2 regions of the Peribacillus sp. NPDC097198 genome follow, and region 2 is predicted to be linked to the other one. Evidence: riboswitches for the same ligand, from Rfam matches in the RefSeq annotation. Region 2 holds a riboswitch; the other holds the start of a gene.

Region 1 (15,801 bases), on a different contig from region 2:
AGGACTCAGTTCGTAAAATATCCTATTCATTTGTTGAAGAAACCCAGTCCATATCATCGATTAATCAACAAAAAGAAACGGTTGTGAAAATGATGGAGGAAATAACTGCGGTCTCTCAGCAAACATCTGCTTCTTCAGAAGAAATTGCATCATCCATGGAGGAACAAGCCGCTTCGTCCAATGAGCTTGCAAAATATACAGAACATGTCACGCAATTGATTGATGACCTAGAGCATACATTGAAAGGGTTTCATATAAAGGAATAAACAAAAAGGGAAACCATCCATCTGGTTTCCCTTTTTGTTTATTTACTGTAGCGGTGATACTAATGGATTTGGATTATTGATTAAAAAGCCATTGTCTTGAAAATCAATTTCGGTTTGATCCGTGAAACGGGCATCCGAAGGGTTCATTAAAAGCTTTATCCCATCTATAACTAGTACTTCCTCTAATTCGGTCTTATGACGCACAAGGTTCAAATAATAGTTCATCTGGTTGCAGCAAGAACTGGTTACCCCAAACCGTAAATATGTTTCCTCTTCCATATTCCGTTGCATCTCTTTAATGACTTCCTGGGCCTTTTTAGTGATGGTTATCAAGTTGTTCACTCCCAATGTTTAGACACTGCCTCATAAGTTAAGCGCAGTCATATATTCACTCTATCATGTTCGTGGCAAGAGTAATAACATTTTCTCTTGGATAACAATATTTCACAGCCCTTTTTTAGAATCCTTCCTTTTTCAAGGCCATTCTTACTGTTTTGAGGACATGTCCATCGAAGTCATCATCAAACTGAGAAACAACTTCGAATCCTTTTGCCTGGTAAAAGGCTGTCCCCGATTCATTTTTTTCCTCAACGTTTATAAAAAGCTCTTTCCAACCTTTGGAGTGGTCGATTCCTGTTTGCAATAAAGCTGTACCCATACCTTTTCCTTGAAACTCCGGATGAAAGTAAATCGCCACGAGTTCGACTTCTCCACCTTCCTTTACATGAGAAAAGTCGGCAAATCCGACAATTCTTTCAGCCACTTCGACCACGTAAACAAAAGAGTGTTTAACCCTCTTTTTCATCATCTCGTCACTATAGGCCACATCTAAAAAACGTTCTTGGATTGTAAGGGGGATAATCCCTTCGTACGTACTATGCCAACTTGTCTTCGCGACATGCTGGACTTGTGGGATGTCGCCGACTTGCATGCTACGGATGGTGAATTCCATGTCAATCAACCTTTCTGGTTTCCAGTTTTTTTTCTGAAAATTATAGCAGATTTCTCTTTTTAAACAAGGAAATTCTTGGAAGTTTTTCGTTAGGCCCTTTTCCATTGGAGACATGTTCACTAAAGTGACAAAGGCACAATTTAGTGGACGTGGTTACTTGTCCCGCTCCTTATACCTAATGACGAATATATATATAAGAATCGGACAAGTAGGGTCCAATGGCACAAGGCCCAAAAAGGGGAGAACATCATGCATTTTGAAATCGGGGTGACCATTTTTGTCTTCGTCATGACAATGGTTGTCATACTATGGAGACCACGAGGGCTAAACGAAGCTTGGCCAGCTTCATTTGGCGCGGCAATCATATTGCTTACTGGCATAGTATCACGTGGGGATGTAATGGATATCATCGGTAAAATCGGGGGTGCCTCCATCACCATCATGGCAACGCTTGTCATGGCAGTCATACTCGAGAGTTTCGGATTCTTTCATTGGGCTGCTGCGAGACTTGTAACCCTTGCAAAAGGCTCCGGATATCGTTTGTATTGGTACATTCAATTATTATGTTTTTTAATGACGCTTTTATTTAATAACGATGGGAGCATCATGATCACGACACCCATCCTCATATTACTTTTAAAAAACCTTCGAATGAAGAAACACGAAACCATTTCATATCTCTTGAGTGGGGCCTTGATAGCCACTGCATCCAGCGCACCCATTGGAGTTAGTAACATCGTCAATTTGATTGCCTTGAAAATCGTCGATATGACGCTTTATATGCATACAGCCATGATGTTCGTACCTGCAACATTGGGGCTGTTATTCATGTCATGGTTAATGTTCATGGTCATCAAGAAAGATTTGCCTAAAAAATTGCCCTCCCATTCCTATGACATTGAGGAACGATTTTTCACTAAAAATTTTCATCCGTTAAAAGAGAATACGACGGTGGAAACAAAGAGGCAACGTACAAAGTTCATGTTCAAGATACTGACCTATGTCTTCATTGTCCGCTGTTTATTATTCGTGGCTTCTTATCTATCGATACCTATAGAGTGGGTTGCGGTAATGGGTTCATTATCATTGCTTATTTGGAGATGGTATCATCTACGTACGAGTCCCGTAGATATTTTGAAGAAGACTCCATGGCATATTCTTATCTTTGCGTTCTCTATGTATATCATCATTTTTGGTCTTCAGAATGCAGGGCTTACAGCCATCCTTGTTCAAATCTGTGAACCGATTGTCAACAAAGGATTATTAAGTGCGAGTTTGGTGATGGGAGGGCTTGTTTCGGTCCTATCGAACATTTTCAATAATCATCCAGCCCTGATGATCGGGACCATTACGTTGACGGAAATGGGGTTAGATCCCATCACATTAAAAACCATTTATCTTGCCAATATAATAGGAAGTGATATGGGGTCCTTGTTATTGCCCATCGGTACACTTGCCTCCTTGATCTGGATGCATATCCTGAAACAAAATAAAGTGAAAATCACATGGAAAGAGTATGTGAATGTTACCGTACGAGTCATCCCGTTGGCTACAGTGGTGACATTGCTTTTACTATTTTATTGGGTTCATTTGGTCTTTTACTAATGAAATCCCTTTTCCTCCATCATCTTAAATGGCTAACCCCCTATACGCAAGGGGAAAGACCATACTCGCTCACTCATGAACAATTCCCTATAAACCCAACCTCATTACCGCTCTATCGATCCTTGGAAGAACAGCTGAAAACGATCGAAGGAAAGCTCGTTGTTTTGGATGGAGGGGAGGACCCTATGAAAATGGGGGTACTCAAGAAGACGGAAGATAGCTTGGTTGAATTGGCTACGGCCAAAGGAGAACGTATATATGTAAATCTCTCGCAAATTCAAACGGTGCATGTACCGTGAAAAGGAGAAGCCCAGCTGGCCTCTCCTTTTTTTGTTTTTCTACCTTTATATTAGAAGAACTTTCTGGCTTGATGGAACATATTGACTAGGCACTAAGTCCTTAAAGAGTTCGAAAAATAAATATATAAGTATAATATACTATTAAAATGTGTCATTTTTGTTAAAAAAGGATTAATATTTACAATTTTTTTGTCATATATAGTCTAAAGGATATAGAAGTATCACCGATATTATGGGAGATGGTAAGTAAAAAGACTCATTATAGTAACTGGAATTTATGATTGCCAATAATCTGGAACTGCTCTATGAATGTATTTCCAGCCAAAAAGGAAGGGTTCAAAATGAGAAGGAAATTATTAGTCAGCATGCTGCTTTTATTACTAGTCATGGTTGGAGTGACCTTTACACCTGGTACAAAAGTTGATGCAGCAGATCGGATTCATACAGTTTCCTCGCAAGAAACGGTAGAATCCATTGCATCGATTTATAATATAACGCCAGAACAATTGATGAATATCAATGGTTTACCGGATACCCAGTTATATGTAGGACAAAAACTTAAAATCATACAGACAGCCTATACTCCTTCCATCTATCAGTGGGCGGAGAGAGGGAAACGAATTGCCAACTATGCAAAAACATTTGTTGGATTCAAAAAAACAGCAGGAGAAGAGACCCCTTCTAAAGGCTTTGATTCGAGTGGATTGGTTCATTGGGCCCTTTCTCAGCAGAATGTGGCTGTGGATCGTTTAACCGTAGACGGATTTTATAAACTTGGGATGGAAACGGCTGTTCCTAAGGCGGGAGACATCATCTTTTTCCTTGAAAAAGACACATCAAAAGTGGTGACGGCAGGGATTTATCTAGGAAAAGACAAATTCGTCAATTCTGGATATGGTGCAGAAACCGTTCAAATAAGAAATAGTACGGAAAAGTACTTTGCTAAATATCAAGTTATCTATAAAACGTATACACCTAAAGGGGAACATATCGTACAACCGGGTGAAACGCTAAGTAGCATTTCAAACAATTACAGCATTCACATGAACTCCATCAAAAAACGTAATGCTTTACCGACTAATGAAGTGATGGAAGGTCAATACCTTCAAATATACAGTGATCTTCTATTCCCGTTCTATGAAGGACAAGAAACAGCATATGACAATGCATACGATGTAATCAGATATGCTTATACTTTACGAGGGTTCACGTATGTTTTCAGTGGGGCTGATCCGCTAACGGGAATGGATTGCAGTGGATTCATTTACTGGGCCATGAAGGAGCAGGGGATTTCCATAAAACGTAGCTCTGCTGCTGACTATTATGAGTGGTTGCCGGCTATATCAGAACCAAAAGCGGGCGATTTAGTCTTCTTTAGGGATACAGGTACAAGACAAGGTGTAACCCATGTAGGGATCTATCTTGGGAATGGGCGTTTTATCCATACAACCGAGAAAGCCGGTGTCCATATATCTGACCTTTCTTCCGGGTATTTTGCCCAGAAGTTCGAAAGCTATGGCCAAGTACAACTTATCATGAATTAAATGCAAGAGACAGGATAGAGGGGGCTTGAAACTGGCCCTATCTATCTTCTTTTTTATATCCTCTTTTTCAATGAAGTTTTTCAGAGTTGAATGACCTTTAAATGAGGCTTGTGCGATAAGTTTCTTTTGTGTAGAAGTCACAGAATACTCAAAGGATGTGGGTATCATATTTTATCGAAAAAGAAGTAGTGGAGGGAGGGGACTTGAAACAATCTTTTAGACCCCCAAGAAGGCTTCTCTGAGGGTTGAAAGATTGTTTTAATCATAAGTGTGGAAGATGCAGGACAAGCTCCTGATAAGTGATCAAGCCATTCCAATCGTTGCACTAGAATTGCTTTTTATTCAGATTGAGCATGTAGTGAATGGTGGCTTTCTCTAAAGCGCTAATGAATTGATTCAACACTTCGGTCTGGTTATGCCTGTTTGTCCTCTTAAGGTCACTGTCTAGGAAAAAATGTTTTCGTAAAGTCCTGGATATTTCCATTTGTACGCCAGCGCCGGTTTTGCAACGGTTGGTAATATTGTTTTTATTCATCCCCAACAAATGCTTCGGTGCTTCAGCTGTTTGAAATCCAGCTTCCTTTAAGGCTACTTGTATCACATGTTTATAGGTCTCGTTCCTGCCACCCATATAGATTAACGCTTCATTGGAATCGCGATAACCATGTAAAGAGAGGATTGTTTTTGCGTTATTTGCCATCAGTATGGCGGTTGGCTCATCGAAGGAGGTGGAGGTGATGTGCAGTTTGCTGTTATCCCTTCGTTTATGTCCTTCAAATAGATACGTACTTGAATGGAGTCTTTCTCCAAGGGCAAAGGCTACTTCACTAGTTCCCGGTTCGATATTGCCGCCATGGATCGCAAAAATTGCTATTTCTGGATTACGATGAAAAGCCGTAATGCTATAATCGGTGTTTTCTTTTTCATTCTGCTGCAGTTCCGCAAAACTTGAGTATCCATTCTCCATCCTATTTGCCTCCTCGTCCTGTAATCTCCTTGTATTGTATAACCATTGAAAAACAGGTTGAACCCTCATGAGGTTCAACCTGTTTTTTTACTCTTGGATATTTGTATACTGTTCTATTTTCTTTTGTTCATCGGGAGTCAGTGTTTCAGACCGTTTGAACGTATTCATTGTTACAAGCAGGACTGCTATCAGAACAACAGGGATAACCCAGCTTACTACTTTTTTTAATATCTTCATTTTCTCGTCCCCTTATAGATCTATAAAAATTTAGATGTTTTCAAGATGTATAGGCGTTTTCTTTATTGCTGTGCTTGCCAACTGCCATTTCTCCGAGGATCGGCTGCTCCTGATAACCTACCGTTCTTTTCATTTCTAACGAGTACCTGTACGCCACCATAGAACACAGGGGCGACTTTTTGTACGACATTGTAACCGGCTCTTTCTAATGCAGAGGCTGTTTCAGGCGAAGGGCGGTATTCTGTATAGATGGTATTACCATCAAATACGAATCGATTGCGATCTATGATATTCTGGAACGTATCCTCACCTTCTGTATAGGAATACAGGACCTGCATGAGCACTTGCGGTATCCTATCACCACCAGGCGAACCGATTCCGATTGTCTTTTCCCCTTGTTTTTTAAGAATGGTAGGAGCGGTAAAGGTCCTTGAGCGTTTATGCTCATCGATTTTATTCAGGCCAGTGCGGAAGTTTTTCAATTGGTCATTCAAGAAAAAGCCGTTCGTATAGGCACCGGAACCAAAAAAGTTACTGAGTGTATTGGTCGTAGAAACGACTGTGCCATACTTATCCATGACGACGAAATGAGTCGTGCTTTCATGTTCTTCAGACTGGAACTCTACATTTGACCAATCACCTTTATTTATCTCTTTTTTCAGGTTGTCCAAATGAAGGGGAGATACTAATTGTTCAGCTTTGTCTGCGCTGATTCCGTCCCCGGTATAGTTAATTCGATCTTTATAGGAGGCGTTGGTAATGGCTCCCAGTAACTCCATATAATCTGCCTTATTTGAAGCATTGCTTAAGTCGACTTCTTCAGCGAGATTTAACATTTCAAGGACGGTTATCCCTGAAAAGGGAGGGGGAGCGGTCCAAACATCATATCCGGCGAATTTGCCTTGGACTGGCTCTCGTTCTTTTACTTCATAATGCTTTAAGTCCATTAAGTCTACATCTGTTCTTTTTTTGATATTCCGTGCGATGTTCCCTTTATAAAACCCATCGGGCCCTTTTCGCTGAATCAGTTTCAATGTGTCGGCAAGATCTTCTTGTTTCAAAACCTTTCCTGGTTCAATCGAATCGTCATCAGGATAAAACAAGAGAGTTTTCTCTGAATAAATTCTTGCTTTGGCTGCCTTTAGGCGGGAGGCCAACATTTTATCGACTTCAAATCCTTCTTCAGCCAGGTCGATGGCCGGCTGAAGAAGGTCTTCCATCGGAATGGTTCCGTATTTATCATGGACAGCTTGCATCCCGGCTACAAAGCCAGGGACACCGGTATTATGTTTTAACTTTGAACGTTCAGGAGCCGTTTCACGATAATCAATAAAATTAGGTTTCTCAGATTCGGATACAATCAGCATTCCGCCGCCGCCGCCAATTCCAGATCCAAAGGGTTCAGTTACACCCAATGCATAAGAAACGGCAATCGACGCATCGGCCGCTGTTCCACCGTTATCTAATATATTCATCCCCACTTCTACGGCGATAGGGTTGGAAGAGCTAACTCCATATGATTTATCATTTAAAGATTCATTGGTATCATGCGTGTCAGAAAGAGGGTCAGTTTTTGAACATCCTGCTATAAAAATGAGCAAACAAAGGGAAAGGAGTACTTTCCGTGTGAAAGGATAAAACACTGATTGATCGCCTCTTTTCGGTGTGATCTTCTAAGATGTGTGTCTTCTAGCATACCTGCTAGTAGACTCTTATTCACGTATTATCTAGTTGTATGATGGTGCTTCATGTTTCTATTCTTCAGTAGTTGTCTCTTCTTGGGTTACTTTCTTTTCTTTAGCAGCTTTCTTTTCTTGGGCTGCTTTTTCCTCTTGTTCACGCTGTTCTTTATGGTCTATTACACGTGTATGATCCAATTTAATCTCTATCTTATTATCTTTTTTAGACCATTGCACGTTGTCACTTGTTTCTTTCGTCAACCAACGGAAAACTCGCGATACATCGCTAGAAGATGTAGCGGGTCTTGGTGTAGCTTCCTTGATTTGCAAGGGAACCACATCAACGGTTGCTTGTCCGTCATCAGTTAAATGGTATTGTACCATCGCAGAATCTTTTGTACGTGTCCAGCCTTGGTCGAATACAAAGTTTCCTAAGCTGTAAAAGATAAGTCCATCTTTATACACATCGAATGATTGGACGACATGGGGGTGATGGCCAATGATGATATCTGCACCAGCATCGATCACCGCTTTCGCTAATTCTGTTTGACGACCTGTCGCAGAAGTAGCATATTCTTGGCCCCAGTGCATATTGACGACAACTAAGTCTGCGTTTCCTTTTTTCGCATCCTTGGCGTCACCGATCATTTCAAATAATAAGTCAGGATTGGAATTCAATAACCCAGCTTGAGTATTTTTGGCTACCGCATTTTTACCATATACATCGGTAAAGCCAAGAGTAGCGATACGTACGCCTTTAACATCTTGGTAATTGATGTTTTCTTTCGCTTCTGTAATATTCCGACCTACACCAACATAATCCATTTTGGCATTCTCGAATTCATCGATTGTGTCGAGCAATCCTTGTTCTTCAAAGTCCATCATATGGTTATTCGCAAGAGTCATGACAGAAAATCCAGCATTTTTAACAGCTTCCACGCCATCTGCATACGAATTTAGACGAATGGCTGTATCAGCTTCTTCATATTTCGATACATCTTTTGCTAGAGCAGGATGTTCATAGTTTCCACTTACATAATCCGAAGCGTTAAAATAGGGCTTCATGTAACGGAAGAGGTAATCAAAACCATGGCTGTCTGTCACTTCCTCGACATAACGGCCCATCATGATATCTCCGACCATTGACATTGTAAGGGTATCGTTTGGTTTGGATGCAACAACTTCCACGTCTTTCGTGCGTCCCAACCAAGATGTTACGACTAAGACGATGATCAATATCGGTAGAACGATTGCAGTGTATTTGAGATTCTTTTTCTTCGTCCGCTTTGTAAAGATAAGTGTTTTTTCTTTTGCGTTTAAAGTACGTTTCATTTTATCCACCTCAGAATAGGTAATACACGTTCATTAGACCGAAAGTTACTCCGGATAATAAAAGCGTGCTGCCGAGTGTTAATGGCATTCCTTGTCTTTGAATGGCATTAGCGATCAAGCCAGGGACGATTATACCAATACCACGGAATTCATAGATTTCAAAAGGCATGACGGGGTAGACGAAATCCAATACGAGTTTTAGACAAATCCCCGTTATCATCATTGCGGCAAACTTTCTTCTTCCATATAAGATTACCCATCTTGAAAGACCGTGAGCGACAATGAAATAAGTTAAGATACTTACTATAATAATTACCAGCATGACTTGCCATTGATCAAAAACTAATGCCAAATAACCTGGCACGATAAGTCCGGCGGGCACAACACCCGTTTTTTCTGAAAAAATAAGGCTCAGTGTTACCCCTAGTACTAGGGCTACGTATAAATCCGATCCAAACATTAAGGTTCCTCCTACTTAACTCGCTTTTTGCTTCGTTTTAGTTTTCATGATTGCGTCAATTAAGGGTTCTGCTGCTCCGTGAATGTTACCGACCCCATAAACGATTCGGTTTTTCATGACTGGGCGCAGTTTGGCAACGATTTCTTCCGTTGACCATTCTTCTAAATCCCAATACTCTACTGTATCCAATTTTCCTTGCTCAAATGCTTTCGTTATTGGTGAAGTAGTTTCACCGATGGCAATGACGATTTCGGACTTTATGTAAGGCAATACATCTCTTGCAAATTGCTCTGTACGGTCCACACGGTCAGGACGGCAGTTCATGATTACGATAGGGGCTTCCGTGCTGTATCCGAAGGTACTTACCCTGTCCCAAATATTCAATGTAGATGACGCATCATTGGCGGCAAATCCATTAACGAAGAAAGTCGGTTGCCTAGCATCTCCAAATTTAGTGATACGCATGGCCCCTGGATCTGGATGTGCATTTAACATGCCACGGAATGCCGTTTTCTCATCGATACCCAATGCTTCTGCAACAGCCAAGGCAAGGGAGGCGTTATCAGGGAATACCATATAGTCGAATTCACGTAGAAATTCTTCTGAGATCCTTGAGTTATCGGCTACGATTACCTTCGTATTACGTTGTTTGGCAATTTCTTTGTAATATTCTAAATGTTCGCCCTCGATGGTTATTAAATGCCCATTGTAGGGTATGGTTGCAGTGAATGCTTCTGCAACTTGATCCAATGTTGGTCCCATGACATCCATGTGATCTTCAAGAACATTTACGATAACCCCAATATTTGCCTGAATCATTTTATTTTGGAAGATTAGTTGATAGTCAGGCTGCACGGCCATGCACTCACAAACTAATGCTTCAGTTCCTAAGTCAGCTACTTCTTTAACTACGCGACGTTGTTCCCCGATATTCGGTCCTTCTGGACGACGTATGATCGGTTTTTCTTTGTCCGTAAACCAATAAATCATTCTTGCGGAAGTTCCGGTTGTTTTTCCTATTGTCTTGTACTCCGCTTCCTTGATCACACCTGTAATCAGACGTGTTACAGTGGATTTCCCTCGGATCCCATTTACGTTGACACGTACGGGAATGGAGTCGAGACGCTTTTGATGGCGTTTTTGTTCGACTATGCCATAGCCAAGCAAAAATAATGCACAAATAAATATCGGTGCCATTTTTTAACCTCTCTTTTTTTATATATTTGATTTACTGAATACACACTACATGATTTTAAACTTATTAAGCAAGGGTCGTTTTTCTATAGCAAGATAGCTTATTTTGATAATTTCCAAATTAAACTATAAATGAGTGTAATAGTAACTAATGGCTATAATATTCATGTAAGGACAAATACTCTATGGATTCCCCATTTCATGATGATTCTATTATGAGATGGAGAATAAAAAATAATTTTTATAGGATAATGAATTCTTTTTATAAGGATAAAAACCCAATTCCTAGTATCTACTGTAGGAGTTTAATGTAGACGATCCTTCCTGTTTTATAATTGTTTATACCTATTTGTGCATTTATTTTCTAATCTACTAGTTTGTTTTTTCTTTATTCCTGTATTTTGATTCTAATGACTCATTTAGTGCTACTTTTTTGGATTTGGATAAAGATGAGTAAAATCACCCCCCATATTTTTTGGGTTTTTTTAATATGAAATACCCGAGGGGCTATGAGGTGACATCAATAAATTGTCAAAATCCTTCCCTTAAAAGTTTTGGAAACGAGGGTTTTTAAAAAAAAGACTAGTTTCTTCTATTAATATAGTGTTAATAGTAGAACTAAAAAAAACCCAGAATAAATTCTGAGTTTTTGGAGTATTTTTACATTCATTTATAATAAGGGATTAAATGAAATGTTATTTATAGATGAGAGTATTTTTTGAAGATTGATAGTCTCGAATCAATTTTAAGATGATGCTATCTTTAGCTAGATTTTATTCTATTTAAAAGCTCAGGATGTGAGTCCTTTTTACCGCCATCTATAACATAAAGCATAGGGGCTAATCTTCTGTTTCCTTTATCGGCAGAATTCATCTTCAAGTAATTTTCGTATTCGTTGCGAAAGAATTCGTCTTGGGCTTTCCCTTCGTTTAACTTTGCTATGAATTTGAAAAATCGTTTCATATGAATTCCTCCTTGTTTGGTTAAAAAGTATTAGGTTAATAGTAACATACTTTAGGTGGAAATTAACCACTTATTATAAAATAGGAAATAAAAAATAGTAAAGGTGATTATATAGACTTAGTTCTCTGGATTTGGAATACGATATTGATGTAAGACCATCTCGTCTGTTTAGAGAGTCTCCTGTTGATCGGGTTTCAAATGAGAGTAATTAAGAGTTGGTTCAAATGCTTTTTAAAAGTGTGCTGACACTTCTAGAGAGGAAGTAGTTATTCTACTATTTACTGATGTAAATATTACTGGAGTAATATTAATTATACATTGAATATTCAGAAAATAATAGTGTAAGTTGAATTATTTCTCTCTGTATAAGATTCATGGTGAATTTTTTATTATAGTGTGTTTTGTGTTGTTATTAGTTTATTCCCTGTATTCACTATATTGAAACAATTTTAATGAAGAGGATATATTTGTTATTAACTTCATAGGAATAGCTAAATGCAAGGAAAAGCTTCCCACAAGGTAGGCGTGGGAAGCGGCTTTCATCATAATTGAAATCTTTTAACCTGATCTGTTAACTGTTCAGCCGATGATGCAAGTTCACTGGCATGATTGGTGATTTCATCCATTGAAGAGCTGGATTGCTGTGCGGAGGCGGACACTTGTTCAATGCCTGCTGCTGACTCTTCGGAAACGGCTGCAATGTCTTCGACAGCCTGGTTGATTTTTATGCTATTGGTAGAGATATAGTGTAAGTCATTGGTTATGTGTTGTAATTTTGTGCTCATGGCTCCCACTGAATGATTGATGGTTTCAAAGGTTTGGCCGGTAATGGTAATTTGTTGGGTGCCTTCATCTACTTGTGTATATCCATCTTCCAAGGAGTGAACGACGGTTTTTGAACCTGTTTGAATGGCTGTAACAATTCCAGTAATGTCACCCACAGAATCTGTAACTTGTTCCGCGAGTTTCCGAACTTCTTCGGCGACGATGGCAAATCCTTTTCCATGTTCGCCGGCGCGTGCCGCCTCGATGGCTGCGTTTAAAGCGAGTAAGTTGGTTTGATTGGAAATGTCCTGTATGACCTGAACGAGCTTTGAAATTTCCTGGGATTGTGAATCAAGGCCTTTTACCTCATCGACTGCCTGTTTCACAATCCTATCAATCGTTTGCATTTGCTGCACGGATTTGTTCATCAAGACTGTCCCTTCCTTAGTTAGGGATAGAATCTCTGTGGAGGTTTGGGAAATTTCTTCTCCTTCACTGTGTGCCTTTTGGATCTTTCCTGAGAATTCTTCCACCATACGGACGATTTCCGTTGCTTGGTTGGCTTGTGACTCAGAGCCTTCTGACAGCTCGTACATAGTGGTTGCAATTTGACTGCTTCCTTGTTGCACTTCATTTGCCGATTGGGTCAGCTCTTCGCTTTTGCTTGTAACGGATTCGGATACATTCAGCATGTTTTCGATGATATCGCGAAGGTTTCTCTGCATCTCGTTTGTAGAAAACGTCAATTCCCCGAGTTCATCGTTTGATGTCTGCTTAAGTGGTTCATGGTTCAGTTCACCTTTTTCCACTAGCTTCATCCTGTCTCGGATCCTTAGGATCGGTTTGGTAATGAGGTTGGCTGTCACAAGGGCAAGGCCAATTCCTGCTATGACTGTAATGATGGATAAAATGATACTCGTCGTTTTAACGGATTTTCCACTGCTGATGACGGTCTCTCCGGAAGCGACGATCAGTTTTTCGCGCTCGGAAGCGAGCTCTTTGAAGCCATCCATTATTTCCGTGCTTATGGGCGCTACTTCATTTAGCAATATTTCTTTCGCCTGTTTTTCATCTCCTTGCTCATACTGGGTAAAGACGCGTTCTTCAATCATGGTTCTCCAATCAATGCTTGTTTCAATGATTTCTTTCGTTCTCTCAGAGTCGGATAAGGCTAATAGCTCTTCTTGTAGGTGTTTGCTTTCTTCGGTATAAGCTAGGAAATCCTCTTTATATTGTTCATCTCCAAATAGGATATACCCTCTAACAAATGCCATTCTTTGCGAAAGGTTATAGAGTAATTGTTCATCTTTAATAAGAAGAGGCAATTCATGGTCGATGATATCTCTAGAATGTTTAAGAGACTTATTGCTGCTGTAAATACTATAGGCTCCTAATATGATGCATAAAGATATGACTAGCATAAATGCTAACAATACCTTTGTTTTAATCTTTTTCAAGTGTACGGCCCCTTTTTCGGTAGATTAGTTTACCTTCTGTTTATCGGAAATGGGGACCGATATTTAAAGAGGAAAGGAGAAATTGGGCTGAAAAGACAGGGAATCTCTTTGTTTTTATGGAATATATTGATATGATTCCATATATTGCGTTATGATTATAGAGAAAAGATTATAAGCCGCTTTAGGCGGAAGAGGTTCTAGCTACCCTCTCAAAAAAACTAAGGAAAAGCAGCACTCTATTCTTAGGGTGCTGCTTTTTTCCGTAAAAAAGGAGTTTTTCATAATGTTGAAGAAAGAAAAGGCAGTAGTGGTGTTTAGTGGGGGACAAGACAGTACGACGTGTTTATTCTGGGCCATGAAGCATTTTTCGGAAGTGGAGGCAGTGACGTTTGATTATAATCAGCGTCATAGCTTGGAAATTGATTGTGCGCGGAATATTGCAAAGGAACTGGACATCCCGCATCATGTTCTGGATATGTCGTTGTTGAACCAGTTGGCGCCGAATGCGTTGACGAGAAGTGACATTGCTGTGGCGGATGGGGAAGAAGGGGAGTTACCGTCTACATTCGTACCGGGAAGGAATTTACTGTTCTTGTCATTCGCAGGAGTGCTTGCAAGCCAAATTGGGGCGAAGCATATTGTAACCGGTGTTTGTGAGACGGACTTTAGCGGATATCCAGACTGCCGGGATGTGTTCATTAAATCGTTGAATGTCACTTTGAATCTCTCGATGGATCAGTCTTTTGTTATAGATACGCCGCTTATGTGGCTGAATAAAGAAGAAACATGGGAAATGGCGGATCAACTGGGTGCCTTTGATTTCGTTCGTGAAAAGACGCTGACTTGTTATAACGGAATCATAGCCGATGGCTGTGGGGAGTGTCCGGCATGCAAGCTTCGAAAAAGGGGTCTGGATGACTATGTGATTAGACGGCAGGTGAAACTATAATGTATGGGTTCAAGATTGTCGATAAGCTTCAAAAAATAGAACAGGACATTCATCGTAATCAATTGAACTATCATCAAAGACGGGTGCTCGTGAGCAAGGAATTCACGTTTGATGCAGCCCATCATCTTCATGATTATGAAGGGAAATGCAAGAATCTGCATGGCCATACGTATAAGGTCATTTTTGGCATAAGCGGCTATAATGATTCCCGTGGGTTGATGATCGACTTTGGCGACATCAAAGAGATCTGGAAAAATGAAATCGACATTCACCTGGATCACCGCTATTTGAATGAAACGCTGCCGCTTATGAATACGACAGCTGAAAATATCGTCGTCTGGATATATGAAAAGATGGCTGATGCCTTGCTAAACAAGGATTATAAAGGGGCTAGGGTCGAATTTGTCCGTCTTTATGAAACGCCGACGAGTTATGCTGAAGCAAGACGGGAGTGGATGGACTGTGAGTAGACTGCCCGTCATGGAAATCTTCGGCCCGACCATTCAAGGGGAAGGCATGGTCATCGGGCAAAAGACGATGTTCGTCCGGACCGCTGGTTGCGATTATTCCTGTGCTTGGTGCGATTCCGCCTTCACTTGGGATGGGACTGGCAAGGAAGATATCGTCCAGATGACAGCCGAGGAAATATGGGAGGAGCTAAAACACAAGGGAGGCAAGGGTTTCTCCTTCGTGACGATATCCGGGGGCAATCCCGGCCTCCTGAAAAACATGGCGGAGTTAGTCACCCTTTTGAAAGAGAAGAACATCAGAATGGGCGTGGAGACACAAGGTAGCCGGTGGCAGGACTGGTTTCTCGATATTGATGAACTGACGATTTCACCAAAACCGCCAAGTTCCAGGATGGAGACCGATTTTGAAGTACTCGATGACATCTTAGCTAAGCTTTCCGATAGAAGGGACGAAAATCAAATCTCTTTGAAGATTGTCGTATTTGATGAAGCGGATTATCAATATGCGAAGAATGTACATGCCCGCTATCCCGGCATTCCTTATTACCTACAGGTAGGAAATGGTGACAGCGTGACGACGGATGACCGTCAGTTGGTCAGTGAACTGTTGGGGAAATATGAACAGTTGATTAATCGGGTGATTGCCGATGACGAACTGAATG
Region 2 (15,801 bases):
ACCACCAGTATGGCCAATAAACCACCTAGCCATAGAGACATGGATAGTATATGCAAAAAGTCCATAGATACAGCCAAATATTGATGAATCGCATCCGTGGTATGTCCGATAAATGCCTTGCAAACCATCAAGGAGGAAACAAGGACTAAAGGTAAAATGAACATGAGCTTGTTGAGTTGTTTTCTCATCATGACGAAAATAGCTATAAATAAAACGAGTAGTAACGTAATTTCTATTAGCCATATACTTCCGAATTGGGTAGACTGCAATACTTCTTTTAGATACGTTCCATTGAAGGCATGCTGCCAACCCACTTGAGCGTCAATCGTAACCTTTAAAGGAAGGCTCAGTAGAATGGAAATAGCCAATCCAGAATACGATAACCAAATGTAGCGCCGGACTCTCCTGCTGATTGTACCAGTAAGAAGATTTTTTGATAACGATATATAGAAAAAAGGTACACCAGTTAAAGCAGCAAAGCAAAGATATTGGAGACTTTGCAGAAAAACTTGTACGGAACTGGGGAAACCTGCTTCATCTTCTGTATTCATTTGATCCGATTGGATATTTGACTTGCCATACTGAAAGGGAATGGTACCTTCGATAGGGTGGCTATCACTAGAAACCACTCTCCACTTAATGATATAACTTCCTTCTTCCAAAGAGCTTGACCACGTTGCTTCAAGTGTTTTTTCAGAAACTTGGATATCTTGAAGTGGTACTTCGTTTTTGTTTTTGCTGATTACTTTTAGCGAATAAAATGAAGGTTGTATATCTTCACTGAACCGAATGCTGATCGTTTCAGGAATAGTGTCTAAACTCTCATTCGGACTAGGGTTAGAGCTTATAACCGTTGCATGGCCAAAGACTGTTATTGGGAATATAAACAAGGCAAGAATACTGACAAACAGCCATATGGAATTCTTCATTTTGTTGTGTCATCACCCTTTCGTAAAGATTCTATGAACTAGTATAAAATGAAATTGTGAAATAACAATGAAAAAGTAAGAGAATCTTGTTACATTTTTGTGCTTGTCATTGTTTATATTATTTACTTGTAAGTTTGTCACTAATCATTAAGAAATAATTAAGATATCATTCAGGCTGTCGACAAAGTCGATGAAAATCGACTTTGCCTACAGTCTTTAAAATAAAAGTATTAAAACTTGAGGTGATAAAGATGCTTTCGAAACATGATTCTATTCAGCGAGATCAACTTGAAATGATTACTTTGGATCAATTGGTTCGTAAAATTGAGGCGGCCATTGATTTCTCTTTCATTTATGATTTGGTGAAAGATATGTATTCTGAGGTAGGTCGCCCAAGTATCGATCCAGTTATTTTGGTTAAACTTGCATTCATTCAATATACCTTCGGTATACGTTCCATGCGTAAAACAATTGAAGAAGTTGAAACAAATATGGCTTACCGTTGGTTCTTAGGTTACGGTTTCCACGATAAAGTACCTCATTTCTCAACCTTCGGAAAAAATTATGAGCGACGCTTTAAAGATAGTGATCTCTTTGAACAGATTTTCTATCGCATTTTAATGACAGCTGCCCAAAGAAAATTAATAAGTGCAGAGCATGTATTCGTTGATTCTACTCATGTGAAAGCCAGTGCAAATAAACGAAAGTTTGCAAAGAAAGTCGTCCGCAAGGAAACACGAGCATATCAAGAACGCCTTCAAGAAGAAATAAATCAGGATCGTGAAGATCATGGAAAGAAACCTTTTCCACCAGATAAATTTGATAAGGAAGAAACCAAAGAAATGAAAGAAAGTACAACAGATCCTGAGAGTGGTTACTATGTGAAAGATGAACGGACAAAACAGTTTGCCTATTCATTTCACACAGCTGCAGACCGAAATGGTTTTGTATTAGGGACAATTGTAACACCTGGAAATACGCATGATAGCCATATGTTAGAGCCACTAGTAGAACAAGTGATTGAAAAAGTTGGAAAACCTGAAGCTGTTGCTGCAGATGCAGCTTACAAAACACCAGCCATTACAAGCTATCTTTTTGGCAAAGAAATCACGCCAGCTTTACCCTATACACGACCACGTACAAAAGAAGGATTCTTTCGCAAATATGAGTATGTTTACGATGAACATTTTGACTGTTACCTTTGCCCATCGGGCGAGGTTTTAAAGTACTCAACAACAAATAAAGAGGGATATCGCGAGTAGAAATCTCCCAAACACAAGTGTAAGACATGCTCATTTTTATCACAGTGTACGGAAATCAAAGACCATCAAAAAGTGGTGACGCGCCATATCTGGCAAGAAAATATGGAAGAAGCAAATCACCTGCGTCATCATCAAGATGTAAAACCTATCTTTGCGAAACGCAAGGAAACGATTGAGCGTGTATTCGCAGATGCAAAAGAAAAGCATGGTATGCGTTGGACTACTTTAAGGGGACTTAAAAAATTGTCCATGCAGGCGATGCTTACTTTCGTTGCCATGAATTTAAAGAAGATGGCCAATTGGACATGGCAAGGTCCGAAAATGGCCTAACAAAGTGGGCTCGTATAGACCTATACTTTAAATCTCGAGCAAAATTTCAAGAAAATATTAAAAAGGGGTCCGGAATGAAATCATTCCGGACCCCTTTTGTCGACAGCCGTTTTATAAAGTTTAGCAATAATATATAGAGTTCTTATTTCGATTATAGAACTAAATATGCTAATTATATTTTTCCAAAGAAACTAATAGAAAATGGTATGGTTTTTCCTTTTTAAACAAGTTCGAAGTTATTTTAACTAAATAGCAGAGTGTTTACAAACCCCTTTTAGTTGTAGAATTTGCTTCTGTAAAAACTAGTAAAAAAACATTTTTAAATATTATAAAACACACTCTTCTAACTTTTCATGTCTGCTTATTATCATCGGGAAGATAGTAACGTGTTTCGTAAAATTAAGCTTCAAAATATAATTTTAAATTTATAATTATATGGTTTTTGCTTTTTATAGAATTTAATTGTAAAATTGTTAAAAGTATGAATATGAGGAGTTGTATAATGAAAAAAATAGGATACTCTTTATTAGTCTTATTACTTTTTGTAGGAATTGGCTTTAGCTATATTCAATATAAGAAATCAGACGTTGAAGATAGTGTAGTGGAGTATTTAATGAATCAAAAAAATATTTCGAAAGAAGATATTATTTCTAGCGAACCATTTTTTGCGAATTTAAGAGGAGATAAAAATTGGATGGTCAGTATCAAATTGAAAAATGATAATAAAACATATCAATATTACAAAAGTAATAATAAAGTTATTTTAGAATCATATATAGAAGATGGAGAGTATTTTACTCCATAAAAACAAAACTTATGCTGATCAAATTTCATCAAATAATAAAAGACTATGATTGTTAACTGAGTTTATACTTCTAAAAAGGATTTAGACATCAACCACTAGTTTGCCACACAGACTTTAATGAGAAGTGAGTAACCATATTATGTATATTTATACGGTTAAACGATGAGGCATTATTTGGCTTCTGTATTGGAACATTCTAAGAAAGATAATAGGTTATTCCTTTTTACACAATCTATGACTACTGAACTGGTTTTAAAAGTTTCCAATCATGCAATTTCTAAGCTTTTGAAAGGCTTAGTTCTTCATATGAATCTTGGCTCACAATATTTTTAGTAGTGAGCCTATTCCATATGTTCAAAGTTACCATATTAAAATGGTGCCAAAACTAACTAGACAGAATTCTCTTAAGGTGCAAAAATATTTGTATTCTCCAGGACTTAAAAACCTAAAATAGCAAGTTCATATTGAGAAACCGAGAAACCATGCAAGGATTCTTCAAGTCCTATAAAAAATTCAGAAAGTGAACTAAGTACACCCTCAAGAAACCTAACAGTACAATTAGTGATGTTGTACTTTCTACTCATGCACAATCGGACTTTAGTCAATATTTTTGATCCTTAGATAAAAGTAAAATTTACGTTTTTTTCCCTCTTTAACTCTCATAAAATATATTCTTCTTAATTTAACAACTCACTCTTTCTTATGGTACTTTATTAAATTAATATATTAAGTTATTGGTGGGTAAATAGAACGATTTTTTAAAAAGTATATATTATCGCTTTAATTTTTTGGTATATTTTTACTTAATTAGTAATTTATTAATCATAAAGGAGTTTTATAATGAAACTATTAAGAAAAATGATGTTACCTTTTTTATTAACAATGATTGCACTTACTATTTTTAGTGAAGAAACAGAGGCTGCAATAGATAATAAACCTGGAGATATTATTATAACTAATTCTACTGCTTCTAGCGGTATTACCGGACATACTGGCATATATATTGACGCCACCCATATTCTACATACCTCTGGTAGGAAAAGTGAACCATATCCTATAGTTTTCACTGAAAAAGAATGGCATGGGAGGTATGCTAAGTCTAAAGTTATTAGACCAAAATCAAGCTCTTTAGGAAAAGATGCGGCTAAAAACGCTATAAAGTATTTTAAAGATAAAAAAATCCCATACAGTCTTAAAGATGCTGTGAGTAAAGGTAACAAAAATATAACCAATATTTATTGCTCTGAATTAGTATATTATTCTTATCATAAAGCTGGTCTAAATTTGAAAGTTAAATCAAATTACTCGCCAATATGGGGTGAAATACAGGGGTTAGTAGAACCTTATATGTATATTAACTCTGAAATAGTTGAAAAAAATAAATATAAATTTATCGACAATAAATGGTAATAAAAAGTGGTGAGATATACTTTTAAAATATGGTGGAAAATACTCCATAAAAAGAATTCCAATATAGATTAATAAAATTTTTAAGAAAGTAAGTCTAGTTACTAAACTTATTTTCAGTTTGTAGACAAAAGGGGTTCAGAGTATTTTCATTCTGAATCCTTTTTTTGATATTTTCTTGGAATTTTGCTTAGGATTAAGAGCTTGGGTCTCTACGAGCCCACTATATTAGGCCATTTTTGGACCTTGACATGTCCAATTGGCTATCTTCTTTAAATTCATGGCAGCGAAAGTAAGAATCGCCTACATCGACAATTTTTAAAGTCTCCTTAATGTAGTCCAACCCAGACCATGCTTTTCTTTTGCATCTTCGAATATGCTCGACCGTTTCCTTGCGTTTCGTATAGGTAGGTTTTACATCTTAATGATAACGTAGGTAATCGGCTTCTTCCATATTTTCTTGCCAGATATGACGCGTCACCACTTTTTGATGGTCTTTTCTTTCTGTACATTGTGATAAAAATGAGCATGTCTTTAAACAAGTGTTTAGGAGATTTATACTCGCGATATCTCTCTTTATTTGTTGTTGAGTACTTTAAAACCTCGCCTAATAGGCGAAGGTAACAGTCAAAATGTTCATCGTAAACACACTCATGTTTAGGGAAGAATCCTTCTTTTGTCCGTAGTCGTGTATAGAGTGAAAAGCCGGCGTAATTTCTTTGCCGAAAAGATACTTGTAATGGGTAGTGTTTTAAAATTTGCATCTGCGGCATTGGCTTATGTTTTTCCAACTATCTCAATCACTAGTTCAACTATTGGCTCTAACCTATGGCTATCTTGCGTATTTCGAGGTGTTACAATTGTCCCTAACACAAAACCATTATGTTCTGCAGTCGTGTGAAATGAATAGCCAAACTGTTTTATCCGTTCATCTTTCATGTAGTAACCACTCTTAGGATCAGTTCTGGTGGAAAAGGTTTCTTTCCGAAATCCTCACAATCATGATTTATTACTTCTTGATACTCTCGTGTTTCCTTACGAACGACTTTCTTTGCAAATTTTCGTTATTTGCACTGGCTTTCACATGAGTAGAATTAACGAATACATGCTCTGTGGTTATTAACTTCCTTTCGAAAGCTATCATTAGAACCTAATAGAAAACCTGTTTAAACAAGTCAGTATCTTTAAAGCATGGCTCATAATTTTTCCCGAATGTTGAGAAGTCGGTGCTTTATCGCGGAAACCATAACCTAAGAGCACCGACAGTAAACTTATTTGTATCAACTTCTTCAATTTTTTTAAGCATGTAACGAATACCGAAGGTATATTGAATGAATAGATTGTGTAAAAACAGAGAAAGAGATAGACATTGTAGCTAGGGATATGAGTACATCTAGTATGATGAAAAAACACTCGATTTGATATTGAGGGCAGCTAGATGAAGTCATGTGGAAACCGGGGTAACTGAGTCTCTTCGGTTTTGTGGAGATTAAAAAATTCTTGAGCTCTAAATATTATTGAAACCATAACGCAGGTATATAAAAATCTCTTTTTATTATGGCCAAGCAAAAAAGGACAAATATAAGTATACTTGTCCTATTTGTATATGGGTAATTCAATTTTCACTTCGGTGCCATGACCTGGTTTGCTGTTAAAGAGTACTTTTCCTTGGTGTGATTCGATAATACGGCAACTAACGGTCAAACCGAGTCCCGTTCCTTTTTCTTTTGATGAATAAAATGGTTCCCCTAGGTGCTTCATGCGATTTGTTTCTATTCCACAGCCATTATCCTTGATGATGATGGTAATTGAATCCTTAATTTGCTCAATCTCGATTGCGATATGGGATGCCGAAGCTTCCATTGCATTTTTTAGCATGTTTATGAATACTTGTTTAAGCTGGTTTGCTTCACATAAGATTAGCGGTATTTCATTTTTTACCTGTATAGACATTTGCGTGGAGGAAGAATTGGCCTCTAATTTAAGCAAGTCTCTAACTTCACCCATCAACTCAACGATTTGATTTTCGCTGAGTGTGAGTTCTTGTGGTTTCGCTAGGACCAGCAATTCACTTACAATTAAGTTAATGCGGTCCAGTTCACTAAGCATGATGGTATAGTATTTTTCGTGGGGATGATCGCTACTACTCAATAGTTGAACGAAACCTTTTAATGAAGTTAGCGGATTCCGCACCTCATGTGCAACACTTGCTGCGAGCTCACCGACAATGGATAGTTTCTCGGATCTTCGCAAGCGTCTTTCTGTTTCGCGAATTTGTGTAACGTCTTTTGCATAAGTAATGATACCTGCTAATTTGTTCCCTACCAACATTGGTACAAATGTACATGAAAGTAAGATGGAATTCCCGTTTTTGGTAACAAACTCTATATCTTGTCCTTTTTTTATCCCTTTTTGTTTTGCGACTACATATTCACAGGAAGAACGGATAAGCTCTTTAGCTTCGCTGGAAAAATTCATATCGACAAACAGGTCGCCCTGAACCTCTTCATTATGAAACCCGGTTACGGCTTCGAACCTAGGATTGACAGTTGTAATGGTACCCTTCAAATCAAGCATTAGCATGGGGGAAGGATTGTGATCAAACAAAGATTTATAGCGCTGTTCACTAGCAAGCAATTGACTTTCCGCGGCAATTCTTTCTGAAATATCCCTACCTATGACTACTAACCCTTTTCGTGAACCATCTTCATGGAATGATGGGACTTTTATGGTATCGAAGGTCTTAAAATGACCGTTGGGCAGTGGGATATTCTCCTCACAACGCGTAATCTTCTTCATTGCCCATGTTTCTTGATCGGAATCTTCGCAGTATATCAATGAATCTCTGTAGAATTGCGAGTACTCGGCAAGCTCGCTATCTTTTTTCCCTTTATAGTCCACATTCTCCAATTGGAATAACTGAAGGCCAAACGTATTCGATTCTAGCCATCTACCTTCTCCATCCTTAAAATTCACAAAGTCTACCATTGAGTTAATAAGGGTACTTCGAAGTTTCTCTTCTTCTTTTAATTGTTTGAATTCTTCTCTTTTAGATAAGTAGAGAAATAAAATCAAACCGATTAATAGGACAAAGATGAACCCTTCTGCTCGCTGGAGTTGAAGGAACGCCTCTTTATTATTCAAAGAATTAGTTAAATAGTAATTGAAAACAAGTAATGTGGTCATTCCAGAAAGAATGTAGATTACTAATATGATACGTCTCGGCATATGGGGTCTCCCTGAATTTTCCGACATTTACAAAGCTGAAATACATACACATTTTAACAAATTATTGGCTGAAAATGTAGGATTCCACGCAAAAAAACAGGCCACAAGGTCACCTGTTTTTCTTAAAGAGTGATAGGTTCTTTTTTTTCTTGAAGCGCTTGTAGAGAAGGAAAAACGTTAAGAGCAGGAAACCGAGTGCAATCAATGTATATTGATTCATTTCTACGGAAAGAAGTCCATATGGGATTAAAGAGAGAAAGAAAAAGTAGATGAGATTGCCTAATGCTGTTGCCATTAAGAAATCTTTGAAGGTGACGGAACTAACTCCAGCTGCAAGGTTTATTAAACTTGTCGGTATGAAAGGGAAAATCCTACCGGTAAAGACATACATAAACCCATGATCCTTGACGGACTCCTGCCAGTCGGTACCCATCTTTCTTAAAATCAATGACTGGAACCAGTGCCTGGCAGCATAGAAAATGGTTCCTGACGCGACCACGCTTGTTAACCAACTCCATAGATACCCGAATGCAAAGCCAAAGATCGTTACATTAATTGTTAAAAGTAAAATCAGGGGGATGACAGTAAAGGAGTTCTGAATGATCATCAAAACGAACGTCACTACAAAGGTAAGAAGGAGATTTTCTGTCAATATGGTTATCACGGATTCCAAGTCGCTATTCCAAATCATCGTGAATATTTCTGAATTTAGCCCGATGAATGTTACTACAATCAGAAGGACGAGTAACATCAGTATTTTTTTCTGCAAAAAGTCACCACCATTTATCAATTTTTTCGAGAATGGTTGAAAAAAAGAGCCGCTGCATGTAGCAGACAGCTCTTTGGATATAATGTTCTTTATGCACAGTGAGTTCAAAGCAGCTTTCCAAATTGAATTCTTTTATTCATTATATAAATGATGGGTGCACCAATCAGAAGGACGAGGAACTCTGCGGTAGCCGTAGCTGCCCAGCTTAATAAGAATGGCGCTCCTACGACTAAATTCAATTGAATAGCAATTAAGAACATCGTCATTGTGAATATGATAATGGTCACGGCCATTCGACCCTTAATGCCCGTTATGAAACGGGAAGAAAAGATGACAAGCAATAAGGCTATCAGAGATTGCCCGACCCCGAAAATCAAGTCATATGCCCCTAGCTGTGAAAAGAAGAGGTTGGATATGAACACACCGACGACTATGCCGTATATATATTTTTTATTAAAGACAATAAGGTGGTTTAACATTTCGGGTATGCGAAATTGGAACACCCCGGATATAATCGGCTGAAACACGAATGAGACAGCGATATATATGGCAGCCAATAGACCATTTATCGCTAGTGTACGAATATTCATTTTTTCTCTCTCCCTAGTTTTTTATCGTGGGATGGTTACGAACCACGTTTAGGCTTTTGCCCGAAGTTTAATAGTATCGTATATTGGCCTCTTTCGTCAATTTCAAGATTTTATGCGGAATATTGAATATCTAGAATAAAGGAAAGAGATTTTGCTTTACTATAGTGAAGAATGGTACGATTTATAAAAAGAGTTAAAGGGAAGGGATGAAAGTAAATGTCAATCGAGAGTGTTAGGGCCCACTTTAAACAATGGAACAGGGAACATGATGTGATGGAATTCAAAACATCTAGTGCCACAGTAAACCAAGCTGCGGAGACAATCGGGGTTATACCCGCGCGCATTGCCAAAACGTTGTCATTTAGGGGAGAAGGAGACCAAGCAATTTTGGTCGTGGCCGCTGGAGATGCGAAAGTCGATAATAAGAAATTCCGGAAAATGTTTGGGTTCAAGGCAAGGATGTTATCTCCAGAAGAAGTTCTTGAACAGACCGGACATGCAATCGGGGGTGTCTGCCCATTTGGATTGGCAAATGAACTGGATGTTTACTTGGATGTTTCGATGAAACGGTTTGAGACAGTTTTCCCGGCTTGCGGGAGCGCGAACTCAGCCATTGAACTTTCACTCGGGGATTTATTTCAATTCTCAAAAGCAAAGGACTGGGTAGATGTTTGCAAGGACTGGGAACAAGAAGTGAATGAAGATATGCAGAAACATATCATTTGAATGAAGGAATAAAGTCCACTTCATGTGGACTTATTTCTGATAGTGGGGAGTTATTAGGTTCTAATGAATTAGGATAGAATGCCAATGATGGAGGGTCATGGATGTCCAATGTAGAGTACAAAAACAATAATAGTAGTTATCACAGTCTTAAAAATCTATATGAGGAAAATATCACGGTCAGAAGCATAGCCCAAGAGTTTGAGTTTTGTGGAAAAGATGAATCGGCCATTGATATCAAAAATGTAATGGAGGAAAAACACTTTGATACATTGGCCGTGAAAGACCAGGGGGAAATCGTTGGTTATATCGATAGACATGAACTTGGCGAAGGGAACATTTCGGATTATATGAAGCTCTTTTCCCCAAGGGAACTTGTATCGGATTCAACGCCCTTGATCCAATTGTTAGGCATTTTTAAGAAGAAAACGAGGGTATTCGTGTTAGAGAATAATTCAATCAAAAAGTTAATCACGCATGCCGACCTCCAAAAACCACCAATCAGGATGCTGATTTTTGGCTATATCACTTTATTGGAAATGAGACTTAGTGATATTATCATGCATCGATTCGGGGGTGAAAGCTGGTATCCGATGATTAGTGAGGATCGTCTACATAAGGCAAGTGAATTATATGAAAGGAGAATGGAGAAAAATGAGGAGATTAATTTAATTGAATGTCTACAAATTAGCGATAAATTCGACATTATTCATAAAGATAAAGAGTTGAGAACATTTTTTCAAATCCCATCCAAAAGTAAGGGGAAGAAAGATGCCAATGCCATCAGGAAGTTACGGGATAAGATTTCGCATGCTAATGAACTTGGGATGGATATGTCTTGGATTGAAATCATAGAAGTGGTCGAAATCTGTGGCCGCTTGCTGGAAATCTCTGAGTCCTATCATTATGAATGGGGATAAACAGATAGAAGGATTGGAGAAAAAGGGAGAGTGCTGGTTGCTCCATTTTCAATATCCCGGAAAACCTTGAGGAAGTCGTTAGGAGAACCTGTTAGTATGCGGTTCTTTTTTTTGTTGCGGAAAAAAGCTGCCTGAATGGAAGGCAGCTTTTCTCGGTCTTTAAAATTCAGGCAGTTCATCCAGATTATTTTCTTTAATGCCATCAGGCTCACTCCGCAAAATGTCCCGACCATATTTATGAAAGACATCTACGTTTGCGAGTGCACCAGCCTTGGCTTCTGAAAGAGCGGTGGGATAGTCCAGTTCCCTTCCGGTATTTGTCTTGATGGCGATGATATTATCCTCTTCATTCTTCCGTACGGCGACAATTTCTTCTTTGTCGTTCCCACCTTGTTGGTTTGCTTGTGGCGTTCCTTGTTGTTTGTAGGATTCATAGGCTTCTTCAAATGTGTCCATTGTACACCTCCTCTTTATAGGGTGAACCATTTTTCCAGCAATATACGAACTGGTTTTCGTCATCATTGAGCCGGATTTCTGTCATAATGGGCCGAATTTTCGGCTAGGATTTACGTTTGAACCTAACTTGATTGGACTTTTCTGTTTGGCATGGCACTTGCATTATAAATAAGTGGAAGTGAGAAAAACACGGACCTAAGGGAGGAATAGAATCATGAATGTAAATCAGGGGACAAGTACGGTGGAATCGAAAACATTGAAGGATGTTAAAACAATGAAGGCAGCGGTCGTCAATGAATTTAAACAAGAGCTTGAAATAAAGGATGTACCGATTCCGGATTTAGAGTATGGTGAGATTCTAGTTAAAATTAAGGCATGTGGCGTATGTCACACGGATTTACATGCAGCACATGGCGACTGGCCGGTGAAGCCAAAGCTCCCGCTTATTCCTGGACATGAAGGAGTAGGGATTATCGAGAAGGTAGCAGAGGGCGTCACAACATTGAAAGTCGGTGACCGAGTAGGGATTCCATGGCTTTATTCAGCATGTGGCGACTGTGAATACTGTTTAACGGGCCGTGAAACGCTCTGCTTGGATCAACTCAATGCAGGATATTCGGTGGACGGAGGATATGCGGAATATTGTAAGGCACCGGCAAAATATGTTGTCAAGGTTCCGGAAGGGCTAGATTTTGCCGAGGTCTCCCCAATTTTCTGTGCAGGTGTGACGACGTATAAAGCGCTTAAGGTTTCAGAAGCAAAACCAGGGGACTGGGTCGCAATCTATGGTATTGGCGGACTTGGGCATGTTGCGCTTCAATATGCGAAGGCGATGGGATTCAATGTCATTGCCGTCGATATTCAAGATGATAAGCTTGAGCTGGCAAAAGAACTAGGAGCGGATTATACAGTGAATGGGTTGAAGAATGATCCCGTTCAAGCAATTAAGGATAAAGTTGGTGGCGTACAAGCAGCTATTTCTGTTGCCGTAACGAAAAAAGCATTTGAACAGGCTTACAGTTCAGTCAAAAGAGGCGGAACACTCGTCGTGGTCGGATTGCCGAATGATGAACTTCCTATCCCTATTTTTGATACGGTATTAAATGGGGTAACTGTGCGAGGTTCAATCGTTGGTACAAGAAAAGATTTACAAGAATCTCTTCAATTTGCGGCAGATGGAAAAGTACGGACGAATATTGAAACAAGACCGCTTGATGAAATCAATGATGTGTTTAAAATGATGGAAAAGGGTGAAATTAACGGTCGTATCGTTTTAACAATGGAATAGAAAAAAATGAAAGGGTGTCCTATTAATGGGGGCACCCTTGTTCATATAAGAGTCAGGTATGTTTTTTTTCATTTAGTATATAACGTAATTTCCTCATTGAAATCTGTAGGCGCTTGGCGGCTTCATTCCGGTTTCCATACGTTTTTTGAAGGGTTTGCAGGACGAGCTCTTTTTCGATGGTAGATTCGAACTGTTTGATTTCCAAGAGTATGTTTTCAAGCGTCAGCTCATCTTTTTCATTAAAATCGGCTACAAGTTTCTTCCGCCATTCTTCGAGAGGGTTTTCAGGAGAGTGAAGATCCATTGTAGCTTGTTTCTTGGGTGAAATGACCTGATGGGTAGGGAGAACGATATCGTCCGCAGTGATATCCTGTCCATGATCTGCGAGGGTTAAGGTTCTCATCACGGTATTAGATAGCTCACGTATATTTCCGGGCCAGTCGTATAGCTGTAATTTTTCGATAGCCTCTTGTGAAAAGGATACATCTGCCTGACCATTCCTTTCGACCAGATGCTCGACAAGGAGAGGGATATCCTCTTTTCTATGACGTAATGCTGGTATTTCAAGAGTGACAACATTCAGGCGGTAAAATAGATCCTCCCGAAATTTATTGTTTTCTACTGCTTGCTGAAGATTTTCATTAGTGGCAGCTACCAATCGTGCGTTGGTCCGTAATGTCCCACTGCTTCCGACCCGCATAAATTCCCTAGTTTCCAAGACCCGCAGAAGCTTGACTTGGATGGCTGGACTGGCATCAGCAATTTCATCAAGGAAAAGGGTTCCATTTCCGGCTATTTCAAAAAAGCCTTTTCGTTGTTGGGTTGCACCGGTGAATGCGCCTTTTTCATGGCCGAATAATTCACTTTCAAGCAGGGATTCTGAAATGGCTCCACAATTAATCGCGATAAAGGGCTCGTGGTTACGCGGGCTTGCTGAGTGAATGAAGCGGGAGAGCACCTCTTTACCCGTTCCCGTTTCCCCTTCTATTAAGACATTAACCGATTTTTGAGCGACTTTGAACGCCATTTCTGTCAGTTCTTTCATTATGACACTTTCACCGACGATGAGACCGGAGTCCCTGGCCAGTTTCTGAAAGAAATGCTGATTCACATCCGTGTTTTCATTCAGGAGGTTTTCAATCTGCTTTTCTAATATCTCAATATCGGCAAAGGGTTTTTCCATATAATCACTTGCGCCAAGTTTCATTGCGCGGACGGCGGTCTTGACTGTGCTGTAACCAGTCATGATGAGTGCCTTGCAACGAGGTTGTTTTTGTTTGAGGTGTTGTAAAAGGGAAAGGCCGTCACAATCGGGAAGCTTCAAATCAATCATCGCAGCATCATAATGCTCCTGATTAAAATCGATTGCATAAAAGTCCTTTCCACTATGTATGACGTGTACGTTGTATCCTTTCATCGTAAAAAGCCGGGATAAAAAGGTACCCACCTCTTTTTCATCGTCCACTACAAGTAAATGAATCATGTTATTCACTCCTCTCATCTTCTGTCGGTAGGGGGATCTTCAGTGAAAATATACTTCCTTGGCCTGGCGTACTCCATACGTCAATTTTGCCGCCATGATCTTTCGCGATGCCAAGACTAACAGACAACCCCAGTCCAGTCCCCTTGTCGCGGTCTTTTGTCGTATGAAAAGGGTGGAAAATAAGAGGGAGGCGCTCGGCTTCAATTCCTGTCCCATTATCAGCCACCTGGACGATCATATATTCCTCTTCTAAAAAGGTCTGGATGGTGATTGTTTTTGGGGCTGATTCATCAAGATCACTCAAGGCATCCTTGGCATTCAATAACAAGTTGATGATAATCTGTTCAATCTGCTGTTGGCTGCCCTTGATGTACGGCAGGTCTTCCTGTAGGGAAAGGTGAATGAATATTTGTTTCTTCTCGAGTTGGAACTTCAGCAAGTTCAAAACTTGGTGGATGGCTTCGTTCATAGAATAATAGTGGAACTTGTATTCATCCTGCCGTGAAAAGGTAAGCAGACTTTTTACGATTTGCCTGCATCGGTCGCCGCAATTTTGGATATCGGTTAGCAGGTTGTAATCATGGTGTTCCGGAAGTGTGCTTCTCAATAAAAGCTGAGAGTTACCAATGATGGCGGTTAATGGACTATTCAATTCATGGGCTATTCCCGCTGCCATTTCACCGATGGCCCCTAGCTTGTCGGCATGAAGTAATTGAGCTTCCATTTTTCTTCTTTCGGTAACATTTTTATAATAAGCGATAACACCGTATACTTGCTGTTCCTTGTTTTGAATGGGGTAGGCGTGCATTTCCATTATGGCTCCTTGCTGAAGAAGGAGTTCCTGAAAACCTGGCTTATCAAGTGAGAAGGTTTCTTGAATGAGAGCTTGAGAGGCCTTTTTCAAAGGTTCTAATTCAAAAAAATCCTTGGCTGCATCATTGGATTTGTAGACCCCACCCTCCCGGTCAAAGACGACAATCATATCTTCTACCGCCTTAAAGGTATCCTCCCATTCCTGCTTAGAATGAAGTACTTCCATATAGAGCAGAGCATTTTCGAAAGTTAGCGCTAGCTGATTGGATAGTTGCTTTAGAAAATCTAACTCCTCTTTGAGCCATGCTGTGTTATTCTTCCTGCCGAAGGTTAAAATCCCGATTTCTTCATTTTTTCCGTACACAGGAATCAAGAGGAGCGTTTCTATCTGAAGGGACAGAAGTTGTTCTTTTTCTGGAAAAGCAGGGAGGATCTCGACGTTTATCTGGATCGGTTCCTTTATCGAATGTAATTGGTCTTTGGATTCAATGTTAAGCTCGCATGGTCCATTAGGGCATATATGGAGTATAGTCGGATCTTCTTCATATAAAATAATGAAATGACAGTCATCAAATGAGATCAGTCGTTTTAGTTTATCGACTACATTTCGAAGAATAAGATGAATATCCAAGTCTCCGTTCATGTTCTTGGTAATATCATTCATGATTTCAAGTTGTAGATTCTTCTTTTTTAACTCATCGACGGTCTTCTTTAGTTCAGTGTAGTATGTTTTTTTCGAAGACCGTACACCGGTCATTAAATCTATCATTTCATTTTTGTTCATGGTTGCACCTCCTA

What was found. A riboswitch is a leader RNA that binds a small molecule or an ion and turns the genes downstream of it on or off. The one in region 2 is predicted to bind preQ1.
Region 1: it holds a riboswitch for preQ1, as region 2 does, so the genes downstream of both, queC (7-cyano-7-deazaguanine synthase QueC) here and ACIQXQ_RS15400 (QueT transporter family protein) in region 2, are expected to answer to the same signal.

What each region holds. Positions count from the first base shown of each region.
Region 1 covers NZ_JBIWDO010000006.1:191,241-207,041, reverse strand. The annotation lists gene ACIQXQ_RS12900 (methyl-accepting chemotaxis protein) at 1-266, shown strand, start outside; gene ACIQXQ_RS12895 (HesB/IscA family protein) at 309-599, opposite strand; gene ACIQXQ_RS12890 (GNAT family N-acetyltransferase) at 724-1,218, opposite strand; gene ACIQXQ_RS12885 (arsenic transporter) at 1,468-2,823, shown strand; gene ACIQXQ_RS12880 (C40 family peptidase) at 3,464-4,666, shown strand; gene ACIQXQ_RS12875 (poly-gamma-glutamate hydrolase family protein) at 4,992-5,633, opposite strand; gene ACIQXQ_RS12870 (CapE family protein) at 5,721-5,870, opposite strand; gene ACIQXQ_RS12865 (gamma-glutamyltransferase family protein) at 5,933-7,513, opposite strand; gene ACIQXQ_RS12860 (CapA family protein) at 7,625-8,881, opposite strand; gene pgsC (poly-gamma-glutamate biosynthesis protein PgsC) at 8,892-9,341, opposite strand; gene pgsB (poly-gamma-glutamate synthase PgsB) at 9,357-10,538, opposite strand; gene ACIQXQ_RS12845 (hypothetical protein) at 11,298-11,498, opposite strand; gene ACIQXQ_RS12840 (methyl-accepting chemotaxis protein) at 12,041-13,720, opposite strand; PreQ1 riboswitch class I at 13,906-13,948, shown strand; gene queC (7-cyano-7-deazaguanine synthase QueC) at 14,007-14,669, shown strand; gene queD (6-carboxytetrahydropterin synthase QueD) at 14,669-15,139, shown strand; gene queE (7-carboxy-7-deazaguanine synthase QueE) at 15,132-15,801, shown strand, end outside.
Region 2 covers NZ_JBIWDO010000008.1:106,565-122,365, reverse strand. The annotation lists gene ACIQXQ_RS15430 (copper resistance protein CopC) at 1-929, opposite strand, end outside; partial or broken gene ACIQXQ_RS15425 (IS1182 family transposase) at 1,181-2,521, shown strand; gene ACIQXQ_RS15420 (hypothetical protein) at 3,024-3,326, shown strand; gene ACIQXQ_RS15415 (hypothetical protein) at 4,167-4,736, shown strand; gene ACIQXQ_RS15410 (ATP-binding protein) at 6,330-7,961, opposite strand; gene ACIQXQ_RS15405 (TVP38/TMEM64 family protein) at 8,071-8,730, opposite strand; gene ACIQXQ_RS15400 (QueT transporter family protein) at 8,835-9,320, opposite strand; PreQ1 riboswitch class I at 9,328-9,372, opposite strand; gene ACIQXQ_RS15395 (YbaK/EbsC family protein) at 9,537-10,046, shown strand; gene ACIQXQ_RS15390 (hypothetical protein) at 10,148-10,963, shown strand; gene ACIQXQ_RS15385 (DUF3892 domain-containing protein) at 11,123-11,419, opposite strand; gene adhP (alcohol dehydrogenase AdhP) at 11,694-12,707, shown strand; gene ACIQXQ_RS15375 (sigma-54-dependent transcriptional regulator) at 12,760-14,190, opposite strand; gene ACIQXQ_RS15370 (sensor histidine kinase) at 14,192-15,787, opposite strand; gene ACIQXQ_RS15365 (iron-containing alcohol dehydrogenase) at 15,799-15,801, opposite strand, start outside.